DNA from 2 places in the Mycobacterium heraklionense genome. Region 1 is predicted to be linked to the other one. Evidence: riboswitches for the same ligand, from Rfam matches in the RefSeq annotation. Region 1 holds a riboswitch; the other holds the start of a gene.
What was found. A riboswitch is a leader RNA that binds a small molecule or an ion and turns the genes downstream of it on or off. The one in region 1 is predicted to bind cobalamin.

Region 1 (7,348 bases):
GCACCTGGGTTTGGGTGGCCGGCTGCGTCCGGCCGACGAGGAGATCATCGACTGGGCGCTGGCAGCGACCGGCGCGCAGCATCTGGCGTCGCGGCCGGCTGCCGAACTGTCCGACGGCGAATGCCAGCGGGTCCTGACCGCGCGGGCGCTGGCCCAGCAACCAGGTCTGCTGATCCTCGACGAGCCGACCGCGTTTCTGGATGTGTCGTCGCGGGCCGCACTGTTCGGGCTGCTGCGCGAGCTCGCCCGCGACCAGCAGTTGGCGGTGGTGCTGAGCACTCACGACTTGGAATTGGCGCTGCGGGTGGCCGACCGGGTGTGGCTGATGGATCCGGCGGGCACCCTAACGGACACCGTCGGCGAAGAGCTGATGTTGTCCGGGCGGATCGGAGACATGTTCGGCAACGGCACCCTGCGTTTCGACCCGGCCAGCGGGATGTTCACCTTCGTCGGCGACGAGAACGAGCGCACCGCCCGGGTCGACGCCGAAGAACCGTTGCGTTCAGCATTGACCCGGGTGCTGTCGCGGGAGGGCTGGGGTTTCGGCGACTCCGCCGAAATCGTGCTCACAGCAACCGATCCCGACGCCATCGCCGTGCGCACCGCGAGCGGCAACCAGCTCACCGCGCTGCGTGACCTGCCGCAGCGGCTGCGGGCGCTGCCGACGATCCCACACCGTTGCGCCTCCCGGGATGAGACGATCGCGGCGCTCACCGAGTTATCCGCTGTCAGCTCCTATTTCGCGGTCTCCACCGGGATCGCAGACGGCGCCGACTGGCGTCCGGTGACGCAGCTCTACACCGATGAGAAGCTGCTCGCCGGCGCGGTCGCCCACGTCCGGGAGCGCATCGGGGCGCCGGATCTCCGCGTGGCGGTGTCCACTTTCTTCCTCGGATTCGCGGCGCGACTGTGGTCGATCGGGCTGGGCGGGGTCGCTGAGCACGCGCTGCTGATCGACCTGGACCCCGATCAGCTCTGGTACACCGATTCGGAAGGGGCGGTCCGCCTGCACCTGCCGAACCCGGTGGCCTGGCAGGGATCGTCGGCGAACGAGAGTCTGGAGCCGGCGCTGGCCGACATGATCCTGACCGGACATTTGGAGCCGTTAGCCGCCGCGGCGCAGCGGCTCGGTCCGATCTCGGAACGGCTGCTGCTCGGCAATGCCGCCTCCGCGGTACTGGGTGCCGCCCGCGCCTTGCGCTGGCATAGCGGTGGCGATCTTGCCGACGAACCGGGATGGGCTCTCGCCCGCAAGCTATGCGACGACGAACGCCTCACCGGCACAATATGTTTCAACGGTTCCGATACGGACTACCGGCGTACCAGCTGCTGCCTTTTCTATCGCACGCCCGGCGGCGGCCTGTGCGGCGACTGCGCACTGACCCACAAACCCCCGGTTCGCTTGGACCGATAGAGGAAGGGATTCCCATGACCGAGAACACCGGCACCGTCGTTGCCGATCCCCCGATCGTCGACACCGAAGACCGCGGCCGCGAACAACTCTGGCCGTTGCCCACCGACCAGCAGAGCCTGCTGGATCTGCTGCACCTGTGCTTCGACGAGTACTGGGACGAGATCTGGTTCGGCATCATCATGCAGGGCGCGGCCTGGGAGGTGGCCGCGCCCAACGCGCCGCGCAAGATCGCCATGCTCGACGGTTACGCCACTATCGATTTCGGCCGCTGGCACTTTCACCTCTGCATCGGCAAGCACCGAGCCAGCGGAAACGAGCTGGGCCGGATTCGCCGCTGCACCCGGGCCGAGCTGTACCGCCGGATCGGCAAGGACGGCAACCCGCAGTCGTGGGGAGTGCGCCTGTTCAACGGCCGCGACGAGCAGATGATGACGGTGATGCTGCCGAACCCGTTCCTCACCAACGACCAGCAGATGCGCGATGAGCCCGAGTGGGGCCAGCTGGAGTTGTGGGACAAGCTGCGCGACAAGTACCTCGGCCTGGGGCCGGACCCGCTGGACCGCGGCGGGAGTCAGATCCGCTGCGGCGGTTAGCGAGACTCGACGAAGGAGAGCCGAAGCTGGACCGCCCCAACAGACCCGGCGGCTAGCCCCGGGCAGTCCCTGGCGTAGCGGCACCGGGGAATAGCAGAGTTGCCCACCTCTGCGCGACAAACTGCGGGTGTGGATGCGCCCGCGGCGGTTTGTCGCGCAGAGGCGGGCAACTATCCCTACGAGGCCCGCCGTGAACACGGCCTACCCCGATACCGTCCAGTCTTGACTGAACGGTATTGGGGCTGGTCCCCCGCTATTCCTCGGAGCCCTGCCAGGTATTCGGCATCATCGGGCTGACCGCGCCGCCCCCGAAACCATCGTCGGCCAGCGCGGTCAGCCCGCTCGGCTGTGCGCGGGCAACCCGGTGGGTGCCACCGGCGAAGCCCTGCGCCGCGGCGCCTCGACTCGAGGCGACCGCCCCGGCGAGTTCCGGCACCTCCGGCACCGGGCCGGGCTCCAGATCCATGTACTCGTAGCCGCGCCCGAGCATGCCGGCCTTCGCCTTACGCCGGCGCCGCTGCGTCGCGACCTGCTCCGCCGCGGCGGCCTCGGGAACCTCCGCACTGTCCGGTTTCGGTGCCGCCTTCTTGCGAGTGCTGGTGCCCGAGCCCCGTCGAGCGCCCATGTCCAGACCGCCCACCATGTACATGTAGGCCGGCATGGTGACCGACGGTGGCCCGGCGGGAGTCGGCGGCGGCGCGCCGGGGGGCGGTGCGGCGGCCGCGGCCGGGGCGGGCGCCGGTGCGGGTGGCGGCGCCGGAGCAGGAGCCGGCGCGGGAGCCGGTGCCGGCGGCTGCGCCATCGCCAGCCCGGGTGGCGGCGGGGCGGGCGGGGGCGGCACCGCGGCGACTGCCGCATGATGCGCCAGCGCCCCGATACCCAGACCCCCGATCACTCCGGCCGGAGTGAGCACGGTCGTGGCGGCCAGCGCCGGCAACAGCGCCGGCAGCAGTGCCGTCTGGGTGATCAGGTAGTTGAGCGCCTGGATGGTGTTGCCGATCGTGGACCCGACGATCTCGACCATCGCCATCGGGATGACCAGGCCCAGGCCCTGCGGGTTGAACAGCGCGGTGTACATGATCGCGATCAGGTCGTCGACGATCACGATGCTGGTGAACGCGAAATAGGAGCCCGGGTCCAGCGGCACCGAGAAGATGTAGGCCAGGTTTGCGGGGTTGAGGTAGCCCAGCGGGTTGCCGGTCCACGCCAGCCACGACCCCGGGACACCCCACGGCGGCAGCAACGACGATCCGTTCTGCAGGCTGGCGAAGAAATCGGCGAGCGGGTCTGCGAACCCGGTGAAACCGATCTTGTTGAAGAACTCCTGCAACTCGGCATACAGCGGGTACTGACTGCTGTCGGGATAGGGCGGACTGGGCACCAGACTTTCCAGCCATTTGGCGAAGTCGAGGAACCACTGCGGTGGCTCCGGCGCGGTATCCGCCGCACTGCCGGGCGTCTTGAGCACCGTGGGCGCCGGTTCGGTCTGAGCTGCCGCGGCGGTCGCCACCGCGGCGCCGGCCACCGCCTGATAAGCGGTCATCACGGCGGCGGCCTGCGCCCACATCCGCGCGTAGTCGGCCTCGTTCAGCGCGATCGGAATCGTGTTGACACCGAAGAAGTTTGTGCCCACCAGCACCGCGTGCGTGACATGGTTGGCGACCAGCTCGGCCATGGTCGGCATCGCCGCCAACGCGCTGGTGTAGGCCACCGCCGCGGTCTGCTGCTGTGCGGCCGTCACCGTCGCATCGCCACCGGCACGCACCAACCACGCCAGGTAGGGCACGTTGGCCGCCATGAACGCGTCGGCTGACGGGCCCTGCCACGCTCCGGCCTGGACCGCGCCCAGCACCGCCGTCAGCTCGTCGGCGATCTCGGCGTATTCAGTGCTCAGCGCGCTCCACGCAGCGGCCGACGACAATAAGGGGCCGGCACCAGGCCCGGCCGACAGTGACATCGAATGTACTTCTGGCGGAGAGGCCATCCAGATCGGCGCCGTCATCGCGGACCGCCGGATGCCACCCGAAAAGGGCGAAACATAGGGGTTCGTCAGCTCTCTCGGGGTACACCGCCCCGGGTCGCAGGATGCGACGATGTGAGTGTCCTGACTCTCGGATCAACGCTCGCCTCGCCTTCCAACTCCGCTAAGAGCCGTGGCTGTTGAGGGTCGCTCCCCGATCACAGTGGCGGGACCGTGCCGGATTCACACCGGCTTCCTGCACCATCGTTGCCGTACCGGTGCATTATCGCACGCCACCGCATCTCTCTGGCGGCAAAGCGCGGCTACACGCTGCCCCGGCCGGGGCCACGCACCGCTGCCGCGATCGCATCTGCCAGCGGGCCGACGTCGGCGGGGGCCAGCTCGGCGATGGTGACCCGCAGGCCCGGGGTGCCGCGGATCCGGAACCTCGCCCCCGGGGCCGCGGCCCAGCCCGCGGCGAACAACGCCGTCATCGCCACCGCCTCGTCGGATACCGGGATCCACACGTTGAGCCCGGAACGGCCGTGCGCGACCACGCCCCGGTCGGCCAGCGCCGTGCACAGCCCGACGCGGGCCGCGCGGTAGGCGGCTTCGGCGTCGGCCACCCGCCGCGCCGCCGCGGCATCGTCCCACAGTTCGACCGCCACGTTCTGCAGCAGGTGACTGACCCAGCCCGGCCCCAGCCGCTGCCGACCCTGCACACGCTCGACGGTGCGCTGATCCCCAGCCAGCACCGCCAACCGCAGGTCCGGGCCATACGCCTTGGCCGCCGATCGCACGAACGCCCAGCGCCGGGTCACGCCCGCCAGCGGGTGCAGCGGCACCCCGGCGATCGCCGCACCGTGGTCGTCTTCGATCAGCAGCACCTCCGATTCGTCCAGCAGCCCCCGCAGAACGTTGGCACGCTCCGCGGAAACCGCTGCACCGGTGGGGTTTTGAGCGCGGCTGGTCACCACCACCGCACGCACCCCGCGCCGCAGCGCGCGGGCCAGGTCGGCCGGCAGCGGACCGTCGTCGTCGACCCCGACCGGCTCCGGGGTGAGCCCCAATGCGCCGAGCAGGTCGAGCAGGTTGGGCCACCCCGGATCTTCGACCGCCACCCGGTCACCGGGGCGCAGCTGCGCACTGAGCACCCGCTCGATTCCGTCCAGGGCTCCCGAGGTGACCGCCAGGTGGTCGGCCGGCACGCCGTCGGCGGCCAGCTCGCTCGCGGCATGCTCGGCCAGTGCCGGTGCGATCGGGGGATCCCCGTAAAGCACAACGGGTCCCGGCACGGCGGCGATAACGGGCAGCAGTGCCGGGTTGGGGTTTCCGGTGGACAGGTCCCGCACGTTCGGGGGTACGGCCAGCCCGCGCAGTGAACGCGGCGTGGTCGCCGGGCGGTCGCGCACCCGGGTGCCGCGCCGGCCCGAGCTCTCGACGGCGCCGCGGTCGCGCAACAGCCGGTAGGCGGCGGCCACGGTGTTCGGATTCACCCCGAGCTGCTGCGCCAGACCGCGAATAGGCGGCAACGCTGCGCCCGGCGCCAGCGCACCGTCCGCGATGCCTTCCTCGACGCTGGCCGCGATAGCCTCAGCACCCTCACCGGAAATCCGATATTGTACTGCCACGTACTTTATATTGCACTAGTACATAGTTGGAGGCAAGTCCGTGTCCTATGCACCGACACCGCAGACCACCCCGACCCGGTACCGGGAACGGGCCCGCTACGATCGCGAGGTCGTGCACCGCATCCTGGACGAGGCGCTGATCTGCCATCTGGGTTATGCCCGCGACGGCCATCCGGTGGTGCTGCCGACCACGCACGCCCGGGTCGACGAGACGCTGTATCTGCACGGGTCCACCGGCAGCGGCCCGGTGCTGGCCGCCGGCCCCGCCGGTCTGCCGGTCTGCGTCACCGCCACCCTGGTCGACGGGTTGGTGCTGGCCCGCTCGGCACTGCACCATTCGATGGCCTACCGCTCGGTGGTGGTCATCGGTTCCGCCCGCCTGGTCGACGACGAGGGCGAGAAGCGGCTCGCGTTGGCGGCGCTGCTCGATCACGTCGCGCCCGGCCGGGCCGCCGACACCCGGCCGCCCAACCGCCGCGAACTGGCGGCGACGGCGGTGCTGGCTCTCGACCTCGTCGAAGTGTCGGCCAAGATACGAGCCGGCGGCCCCGCCGACGACGCCGAGGACCTGGCGCTGCCGCACTGGGCCGGGATGGTTCCGCTGAGCCTGGTGGCCGGGCTTCCGGAGCCGGCCGCCGATCTCGACCCGGCCATCGCGCTGCCGTCCTATCTGGAGTCCTACCGCAGACCGCGCTGACAGCCCCTAGCTCGTCTGCCTGCCGTACTCCGGCATCCAGGTGCCCGGCGTCATCGGGGTGGTGGCGCCGCCGCCGAAAGCGTCCGCGGCAAGGGCGGTGAGTCCGCTCGGCACCACGTCGTCCGCGGCGTCCTCCAGGTCCATGTATTCATAGCCGCGGCCGAGCATGTCCACCTTCGCCTTGCGACGCCGGCGAGCCTTGGCCTTCGCCTCGGCGGCCACCGGCGCCGGCACCTCGCTGGTGTCGGGCTCGGGCGCCTGGCGGCGGCGCCGTGCGCCGGTGCCCGCGGGCCGGCGAGCCTGCTGGCTCACGCCGGCGACCAGATACATCGCGGCCAGACTGTCGCCCGGGGACAGCGGTGGCGCGGGCGGCGGCGGGGGCGCAGGCGGCGCACCGGGCGGCGTCGGCGTCGCCAGCGCGGGGGCCGGAGCGGGAGCGGGGGCCGGCGCGGGAGCCGGCGGCGTGGGAGCCACCGTCAGTCCGGCGAACGGCGGGGGCAGGACCGGGGCCAACGGCACCGGTACGGCCTGCAGCGCAGCCAGACCGGACAGCCCCGCCAGTCCCGCCAACGGTGCCGCGGCCAGTGGCGCCAGCGCCGCGGTCAGCATCGGCAGCACTACCGGAATCAACACCAGAGCCTGCTCCAGCAACGTCTTGAGCAGCGCGATCACGTCGGTGATGATCGTGCCGATCGCCTCCACGGCGGTGAACATCAGCGTGAAGGCAATGGTGCTGGGATTGCCGGATGCGAACGCCGCGGCGATATCGGCGCCGATGAACGCGAACGTCTGCGACAGGTAGGCGGCGAACGAGCCGAAGTCCATCGGGTAGCCGATCGCGAACGCAATGTTGTAGGGACTCAGGAAGCCCAGCGGGTTGCCCAGGATGGGCAGCCAGGGGTCGAACCCGCCGAACATCGACGAGAAGAAGGGGTTGTTCGCCAGCTCGTTGATCATCGGCTGCAGCACGTTGTTGTAGAAGTCGGTATAGCCGCTGTTCTGCAGCCATTCCATGATCTCGTTCTGCCGATCCGGCGGGAGCTGCGGTTGGCT
Region 2 (7,348 bases), 2.5 Mb from region 1:
CCGCCAGTGGTCCCGCCATATCTGCCTCCTCGTCGTGTGCCTGTGTGATCTGCATCCTAAGGTGACACCCATGACTGCAATCGACTCCGGCATCGACACCCTCGCCCCGACGGCGGGTGTGTCCGTCACCCTGGCCGACGGGGTCCTCTCGGTGACCATCGACCGCCCGGACAGCCTCAACTCGGTGACCACGCCGGTGCTGGCCGGTATCGCCGACGCGATGGAAGCCGCCGCCCGCGACCCGCGGGTGCGCGCGGTGCGGCTCGGCGGCGCCGGGCGCGGGTTCAGCTCCGGAGCCGGGATCGGCGCCGAGGACGCAGCCGACGAGCTGCCGACCGAGATCATCGTCGAGGCCAACCGCGCGATCCGGGCGATCGTCGCGCTGCCGCGGCCGGTGGTGGCCGTGGTGCAGGGTCCGGCCGCCGGCGTCGGGGTATCCCTGGCCCTGGCCTGCGACCTGGTCGTGGCCTCGGACAAGGCATTTTTCTTGTTGGCGTTCACCAAGATTGGGCTGATGCCCGACGGTGGCGCCTCAGCGCTGGTCGCCGCGGCCGTCGGCCGCACCCGCGCCATGCGGCTGGCGCTGCTGGCCGAACGACTGTCGGCTGCCGAAGCACTGGAGTGGGGGCTGATCAGCGCGGTGTACCCGGCGCAGGAGTTCGACGCCGAGGTGGACAAGCTGCTGGCCACCTTGCTGGCCGGCCCGGCCAAGGCGTTGGCCAAGACCAAGCAGGCCATCAACGCCGCGACCTTGACCGAGCTGAACGCGGCCCTGGACCGTGAGTACGTCGGGCAGTCAATCCTGTTGAACTCCCACGACTTCCGCGAGGGAGCCCGCGCTTTTCAGGAGCGTCGTTCGGCCAATTTCACCGACTTCTGATTTGGCGAGCGTGCGCAGAATGCCACGCGCGACGGCGTGTCGCGGGGCAAACACGCACACTCGCGCGGAATTTGGGGGCTACATCCCGAAAATCGGGGGCAGCGCCAGCACCATCATCAGCCCCCACACCAGGTGGGTCAGCACGGGCGCCAGTATCCCACCGGTGGCTCGACGCTCGATGGCGCAGACGGTGCCGAGCACCAGCGCAGCCAATCCCACCATGAGGTTGCCTGCGGCCATCATCGCCGCAACGTAGAGCAGGGTCGAAAACACCAGCGGGGAGCGGCGACCGAACGCGCTGAACAGCGCGCCGCGGAAGAACAGCTCCTCGGCGATCGCGTTGACCAGGGCGATCAGCACCACCAGCCGCCACGAGACCTCGGTGGTGTAGGCCAGGATCGCGACCACCTGATCGGCCAGCGGCGGAATGTCTTGCACCGCAAGCCCGCCCAGCAGGAACACCCCGCCGAGTACCAGGCCGACGCCGGTGCCGGTGAACACCGGCCGCTCGTTGCGCCCGCGGAACCGCAACACCCCCAGGTGCAGCGGTCCGGCCACCACGGCCCCCACGGTCCAGACCGCGGCCAAGACCAGCGACAGCCAGTAGAACGCCGGGTCGCCTGGAAGCTTGCTGTGCATGGCGACCAGCACCGCGGCACCGATCAGCACCACCACTCCGACGACGACGCGACGCCGCTGCACCACTGCCCGCGGTTCGTGATAGGGCAGGGCGACCCTGGTCATGATGTCGGTGATCTCGCGCAGCAGGCCGGGGCGGGATGGACTGATCTGGGTCATAGGAGGACGTCCCCTCAGCGGCGGGTTGAGCAACGTCCCTAAAACGTAGCGGCGAAACGGCGGCCGGTGGCCCGAATGCGTTAGTTCGCTCGATGGACTTCGATCAGTCGCCGGTACGCCGCGGCGTTGTACCGATTGTTGCGGACCTCGGCCTCGCTCAGGTCTCGTCGTACCCGGCCCGGCACCCCCGACACCAGTGACCGCGGCGGCACCACCATCCCCTGCGGGATGACGGCACCGGCCGCGACCAGCGACCCCTCCCCCACCACGGCGCCATTGAGGACGATCGCTCCCATCCCGATCAGGCAGTCGTCCTCAATTGTGCAGCCGTGCAGCACCGCGTTGTGCCCGACGCTGACGTGCGCCCCGACTCGACAGGGGAACTCCTTGTCGACGTGGACGGTCACGCCGTCCTGGATGTTGGTGTCGATGCCGATCTCGATCGGCTCGACCTCGGCACGTAGCGTCGCCGAGTACCAGACGCTGGCCCGGGCGGCCAGGCTGACCTGGCCGATCAGGCTGGCGTTGGGCGCCACCCAGGCCTCCGGGTGCAGCTGCGGGGCGCGCCCGCGGATGGAGATGAGAAGCGGCTCGGGCACGCCGCTCAACGCGCCTTCCACACTGGTGCGCGCTTCTCGGCGAACGCCCGGGGTCCCTCCTTGGCGTCCTCGGACCGCAGCAGGGCGGAGAACTCTCGGCCGGTTCGGGCCCAACCGTCCACTTCGCCGGGGATGGCCCCGTCATCGACGCCGTAGGCGATCCGCTTGCTGGCCCGCACGGACAGCGGCGCGTTGCCGGTGATCCGTTCGGCCAGCTCCAGGGCTGCCTCCAGCGCCCCGCCGTCCTCGACCACGCGGTTTACCAGTCCCCAGCGGGCCGCGTCGGCCGCCGAGATGGGCTCCCCGGTGTAGAGCAGCTCCAGGGCAACTTTGCGGGGCAGCTGATCGATGATGCGGAACACCCCGCCGGCGCCGGCGATCAGGCCGCGCTTGACCTCGGGCAGCCCGAACTGGGCACGCTGCTCGGCGATCACCAGATCGCTGGCCAGCGCGATCTCGGTGCCGCCTCCCAGCGCGGTGCCGTTGACCGCCGCGATGACGGGTTTGTCGATGAAGTGCTGCACGAAGCCGGCGAAACCCCACTCCGGGTGTTCGGGGTGGTAGATGTTCTCCCGGTTGGCGATCGCCTTGAGGTCGGCTCCGGCACTGAACGATTTGTCGCCGGCTCCGGTGAGAACGACCGCGCGCACCTCGTCGTCGTCTTGAGCCGCCGCCAAGGCGTCGCCGATGCCGGCGCTGACGGCGCCGTTGATCGCATTGCGGGCTTCGGGCCGGTTGATCGTGATCAGCAGGACGTTTCCGCGCCGTTCTACCAGAACGGCCGCGTCACTCACAGCAGCTCCAGCACTCACAGCAGCTCCAGGATGGTCGCGTTGGCCTGGCCGCCGCCTTCACACATGGTCTGCAGTCCGTAGCGAATCCCGTTGGCGCGCATGTGGTAGAGCATGGTGGTCATGATCCGGGCGCCGGAGCCGCCGAGCGGGTGGCCCAGCGCGATCGCACCGCCGTTGGGGTTGAGCTTCTTCGGGTCGGCACCGATGTCGGCCAGCCAGGCCATGGGCACCGGGGCGAACGCCTCGTTGACCTCGAACACCCCGATGTCGTCGACACTCAGACCGGAGCGCTGCAGCGCCTTCTGGGTTGCCGGGATCGGCGCGCTCAGCATCATCACCGGGTCAGCACCGGCCAGCGTCGCGGTGTGCACCCGCGCCAGCGGGGTCAGACCCAGTTCGCGTGCCTTGGCCGCCGACATGAACAGCAGCGCCGCCGAGCCGTCGGAGATCTGGCTGGAGTTACCCGCGTGGATCACGCCGTCCTCTTTGAAGGCGGGCTTGAGCTGTGCCATCTTCTCCAGCGTGGTGCCGCGGCGGATGCCCTCGTCCTCGCTGACGACATTGCCCTCGGAGTCGGTGATCGAGACGATCTCGTCCTTGAAGGCACCGGAGTCCTGTGCGGCACCGGCCTTTTCGTGCGAGGCGAGCGCGAACTCGTCGAGCGCGGTGCGGCTCAGGCCCCACTTGGTGGCCATCATCTCCGCGCCGATGCCCTGGTTGGGGGTCTGGCTGTAGCGCGCCTTGAAGGACTCCCCGTACGGGCGCCCGCCGTTGGCCAGCGAGGAGCCCATCGGGGTACGCGACATCGACTCGACGCCGCCGGCGACCACGACGTCGTAGTGTCCGGCGATCACGCCGGCGGCGGCGAAGTGCACCGACTGCTGGCTGGACCCGCACTGGCGGTCCACGGTCACCGCGGGCACCGTCTCCGGCCAGCCCGCGCTCAGCACGGCGGTACGACCGATGTCGAGGGCCTGCTCCCCGGCCTGCATGACGCAACCCCAGATCACGTCGTCGACCAGCGCCGGGTCCACGCCGGCCCGGTTGACCAGCCCGTTGAGCACCTGGGCGGACAGCTCGGCCGGGTGTACCCCGGACAGTCCGCCGTTGCGCTTGCCGACAGGCGCGCGCACCGCTTCGACGATGACGGCTTCAGCCATGGGTGCTCCTTAAGTTCGTTTGGGGTCTTGTTGCCTCGATTGTCGACCGGCGCGCTCGGCCGGCGTCAGCGGGGGTCACTCCGGGCTTCCGCGTACCGTCGATTCCATGGCACGCACCGTGATCATCGGCGGCCACGGCAAGGTCGCCCTGCTGCTCGCCCGCCTCCTCGCCGGGAGCGGCGACCAGGTCACTTCGGTGTTCCGCAACCCCGACCACGCCGAAGAGGTCGCGATCACCGGCGCGGTCCCGGTGGTGGCCGACATCGAGCAGCTCGACACCGACGGCCTGGCCCGGCTCGTGGCCGACCATGACGCGGTGGTGTTCTCCGCCGGCGCCGGCGGTGGCAACCCGGCACGCACCTACGCCGTGGACCGCGACGCGGCGATCCGCAGCATCGACGCCGCCGCGAAAGCCGGTGTCCGGCGGTTCGTGATGGTGTCCTATTTCGGCGCCGGCCCCGACCATGGTGTTCCCGAAGAGGATCCGTTCTTCCCGTACGCGCAGGCCAAGGCCGCCGCCGACGCCCACCTGCGGGCCACGGATCTGGACTGGACGGTGCTGGGGCCGAGCCGACTCACCGACGATCCTGCGACCGGCCGGATCGCCGTCGGCCCGGACGCCAACAAAGGACAGGTGTCACGCGGCAACGTCGCGTTAGCGATCGCGGCCTGCCTGTCCAACGACTCGACGGTCGGGCGCACCATCGAGTTCAACGACGGCCGGACGCCCATCCCGGAGGCACTTGCGGCCGGTCGGCCAGGGTAATCTCGATCACGCAACTGGTTTGCCGTCGTCGCCGCAAGGCGGTTTCGGCATCGAGCGCAACGCGGTTTTCCGCGGAGCGCGAGAGGGAACCCGGTGAGAATCCGGGACTGTCCCGCAGCGGTATGCAGGAACGACCGCCGTCACAAAGCACTGGTCACGGGTTCGCCCACCGGCTGGGAAGCGACGGCCACTAGGAGCACCTCGGTGCGCGCCTGCGAGTCCGAATACCTGCCCGTTGTGCCGGGCGCGCCGCGCCCGGCGGATCAACGCCTCGCGGAATGGGCGTCTGGTTTTGAGGGTTATAGTGCTTTATATAGGCACGGGACCGGATCAGCTGGGCGGCTGCTGGCGTTGACCCACCCTCGTCAATTGAAGGACCACATCGTGACCGTTCAACCTTTTACCGCAACCGTTCTCGGCTCGCCGCGAATCGGGCCTCGACGTGAACTCAAGCGCGCCACCGAAAGCTACTGGGCCGGCCGGATCGGCCAGGACGAACTGAAGAAGGTGGCCGCCGGCCTGCGCCGCGACACCTGGGCTCAGCTGACCGCCGCCGGGCTGGACTCGGTGCCGGTGAACACGTTCTCCTACTACGACCAGATGCTCGACACCGCGGTGCTGCTGGGTGCTCTCCCGGCCCGGGTGGCCGGCGTCGCCGACGAGCTGGACCGTTACTTCGCCGCGGCCCGGGGCAACAAGGAGATCGCCCCGCTGGAGATGACGAAGTGGTTCGACACCAACTACCACTACATCGTTCCCGAGATCGCCCCGGACACGACGTTCACGCTGAACCCCGCCAAGGTGCTCTCCGAGCTCTCCGAGGCCCAGGGACAGGGCTTCGGCGGAAACGTGGCCCGTCCGGTGATCATCGGACCGGTCACGTTCCTGCTGCTCAGCAAGGCCGTCGACGGTGCGCCTGCGCCGATCTCCCGCCTCGACGAGCTGACCGATGTCTACGCCGAGCTGCTGGGCAAGCTGGCCGACGCCGGCGCCGAGTGGGTACAGATCGACGAGCCGGTGCTGGTGACCGACATCTCTGCCGACGCCCCCGCGCTGTCCGAGCAGGTGTACAACCGCCTCGGCGGGCTGAGCAAGCGGCCGTCGATCTTCGTGGCCACCTACTTCGGCGACCCCGGCGCCGGGCTGCCGGCCCTGGCCCGCACCCCGGTCGAGGCGATCGGCGTCGACCTGGTCTACGGCCCCAACACCGCCATCGCCGCAGTGCCGGAGTTGGCCTCCAAGACGCTGGTCGCCGGTGTCGTCGACGGCCGCAACATCTGGCGCACCGACCTGCAGGCCGCGCTGGCCAAGCTGGCGGCGCTGCTGGGTCCAGCCGGTGCCGTAGCTGTGTCTACGTCGTGCTCGACGTTGCACGTGCCCTACTCGCTGGAGCCCGAGACCGGTCTGGACGACGCGCTGCGCAGCTGGCTGGCGTTCGGCGCCGAGAAGGTGACGGAGGTGGCCACCTTGGCCCGCGCGCTGCGTGAGGGCCGCGAAGCGGTGGTCGACGAGATCGCCGCGTCCAACGCCGCGGTCGCCTCCCGCAAGTCCGACCCGCGGCTGAACAACGCGGCGCTGCGCTCCCAGATCGCCAAGATCAAGGAGGCCGGGATCCAGCGCGGTTCGGCCGAGGCGCGCCGCGCCGCGCAGGACGAGCGGCTGCACCTGCCGCCGTTGCCGACCACCACGATCGGCTCGTTTCCGCAGACCGTGGAGATCCGCAAGGCCCGTGCCGCGCTGGTGGCCGGAGAGATCGACGACGCGGAGTACACCAACCGGATGAAGGCCGAGATCGCGGCCGTCATCAAGCTGCAGGAGGAGCTGGGCCTGGACGTGCTGGTGCACGGCGAGCCGGAGCGCAACGACATGGTGCAGTACTTCGCCGAGCAGCTGGACGGCTTCTTCGCCACCAGCAACGGCTGGGTGCAGTCCTACGGCAGCCGCTGCGTGCGCCCGCCGGTGCTGTTCGGCGACGTCACGCGGCCGCACCCGATGACGGTCGACTGGGCCACCTACGCCCAGTCGCTGACCGACAAGCCGGTCAAGGGCATGCTCACCGGTCCGGTCACCATCCTGGCCTGGTCGTTCGTCCGTGACGACCAGCCGCTGGCCGACACCGCCTACCAGGTGGCGCTGGCCATCCGCGAAGAGACGGTGGACCTGGAGAAGGCCGGCATCGCGGTGATCCAGGTCGACGAGCCCGCGCTGCGCGAGCTGCTGCCGGTGCGCGACGCCGACAAGGCGGCCTACCTGGACTGGGCGGTCGGCTCGTTCCGGATGTCCACCTCGGGGGTCTCCGATGCGACGCAGATCCACACCCACCTGTGCTACTCGGAGTTCGGTGAGGTGAT

Region 2: it holds a riboswitch for cobalamin, as region 1 does, so the genes downstream of both, metE (5-methyltetrahydropteroyltriglutamate--homocysteine S-methyltransferase) here and K3U94_RS17915 (PPE domain-containing protein) in region 1, are expected to answer to the same signal.

Annotation. Positions count from the first base shown of each region.
Region 1 is NZ_CP080997.1:3,769,721-3,777,068, forward strand. Features, by position in the region: gene K3U94_RS17905 (ATP-binding cassette domain-containing protein) at 1-1,414, shown strand, start outside; gene K3U94_RS17910 (DUF7676 family protein) at 1,429-2,007, shown strand; gene K3U94_RS17915 (PPE domain-containing protein) at 2,261-3,964, opposite strand; cobalamin riboswitch at 4,085-4,268, opposite strand; gene K3U94_RS17920 (aminotransferase class I/II-fold pyridoxal phosphate-dependent enzyme) at 4,291-5,598, opposite strand; gene K3U94_RS17925 (pyridoxamine 5'-phosphate oxidase family protein) at 5,639-6,295, shown strand; gene K3U94_RS17930 (PPE family protein) at 6,302-7,348, opposite strand, start outside.
Region 2 is NZ_CP080997.1:1,293,576-1,300,923, reverse strand. Features, by position in the region: gene K3U94_RS06225 (CaiB/BaiF CoA transferase family protein) at 1-19, opposite strand, end outside; gene K3U94_RS06220 (enoyl-CoA hydratase) at 71-880, shown strand; gene K3U94_RS06215 (CPBP family intramembrane glutamic endopeptidase) at 959-1,678, opposite strand; gene K3U94_RS06210 (gamma carbonic anhydrase family protein) at 1,759-2,277, opposite strand; gene K3U94_RS06205 (crotonase/enoyl-CoA hydratase family protein) at 2,283-3,071, opposite strand; gene K3U94_RS06200 (thiolase family protein) at 3,086-4,231, opposite strand; gene K3U94_RS06195 (SDR family oxidoreductase) at 4,338-4,997, shown strand; cobalamin riboswitch at 5,042-5,247, shown strand; gene metE (5-methyltetrahydropteroyltriglutamate--homocysteine S-methyltransferase) at 5,382-7,348, shown strand, end outside.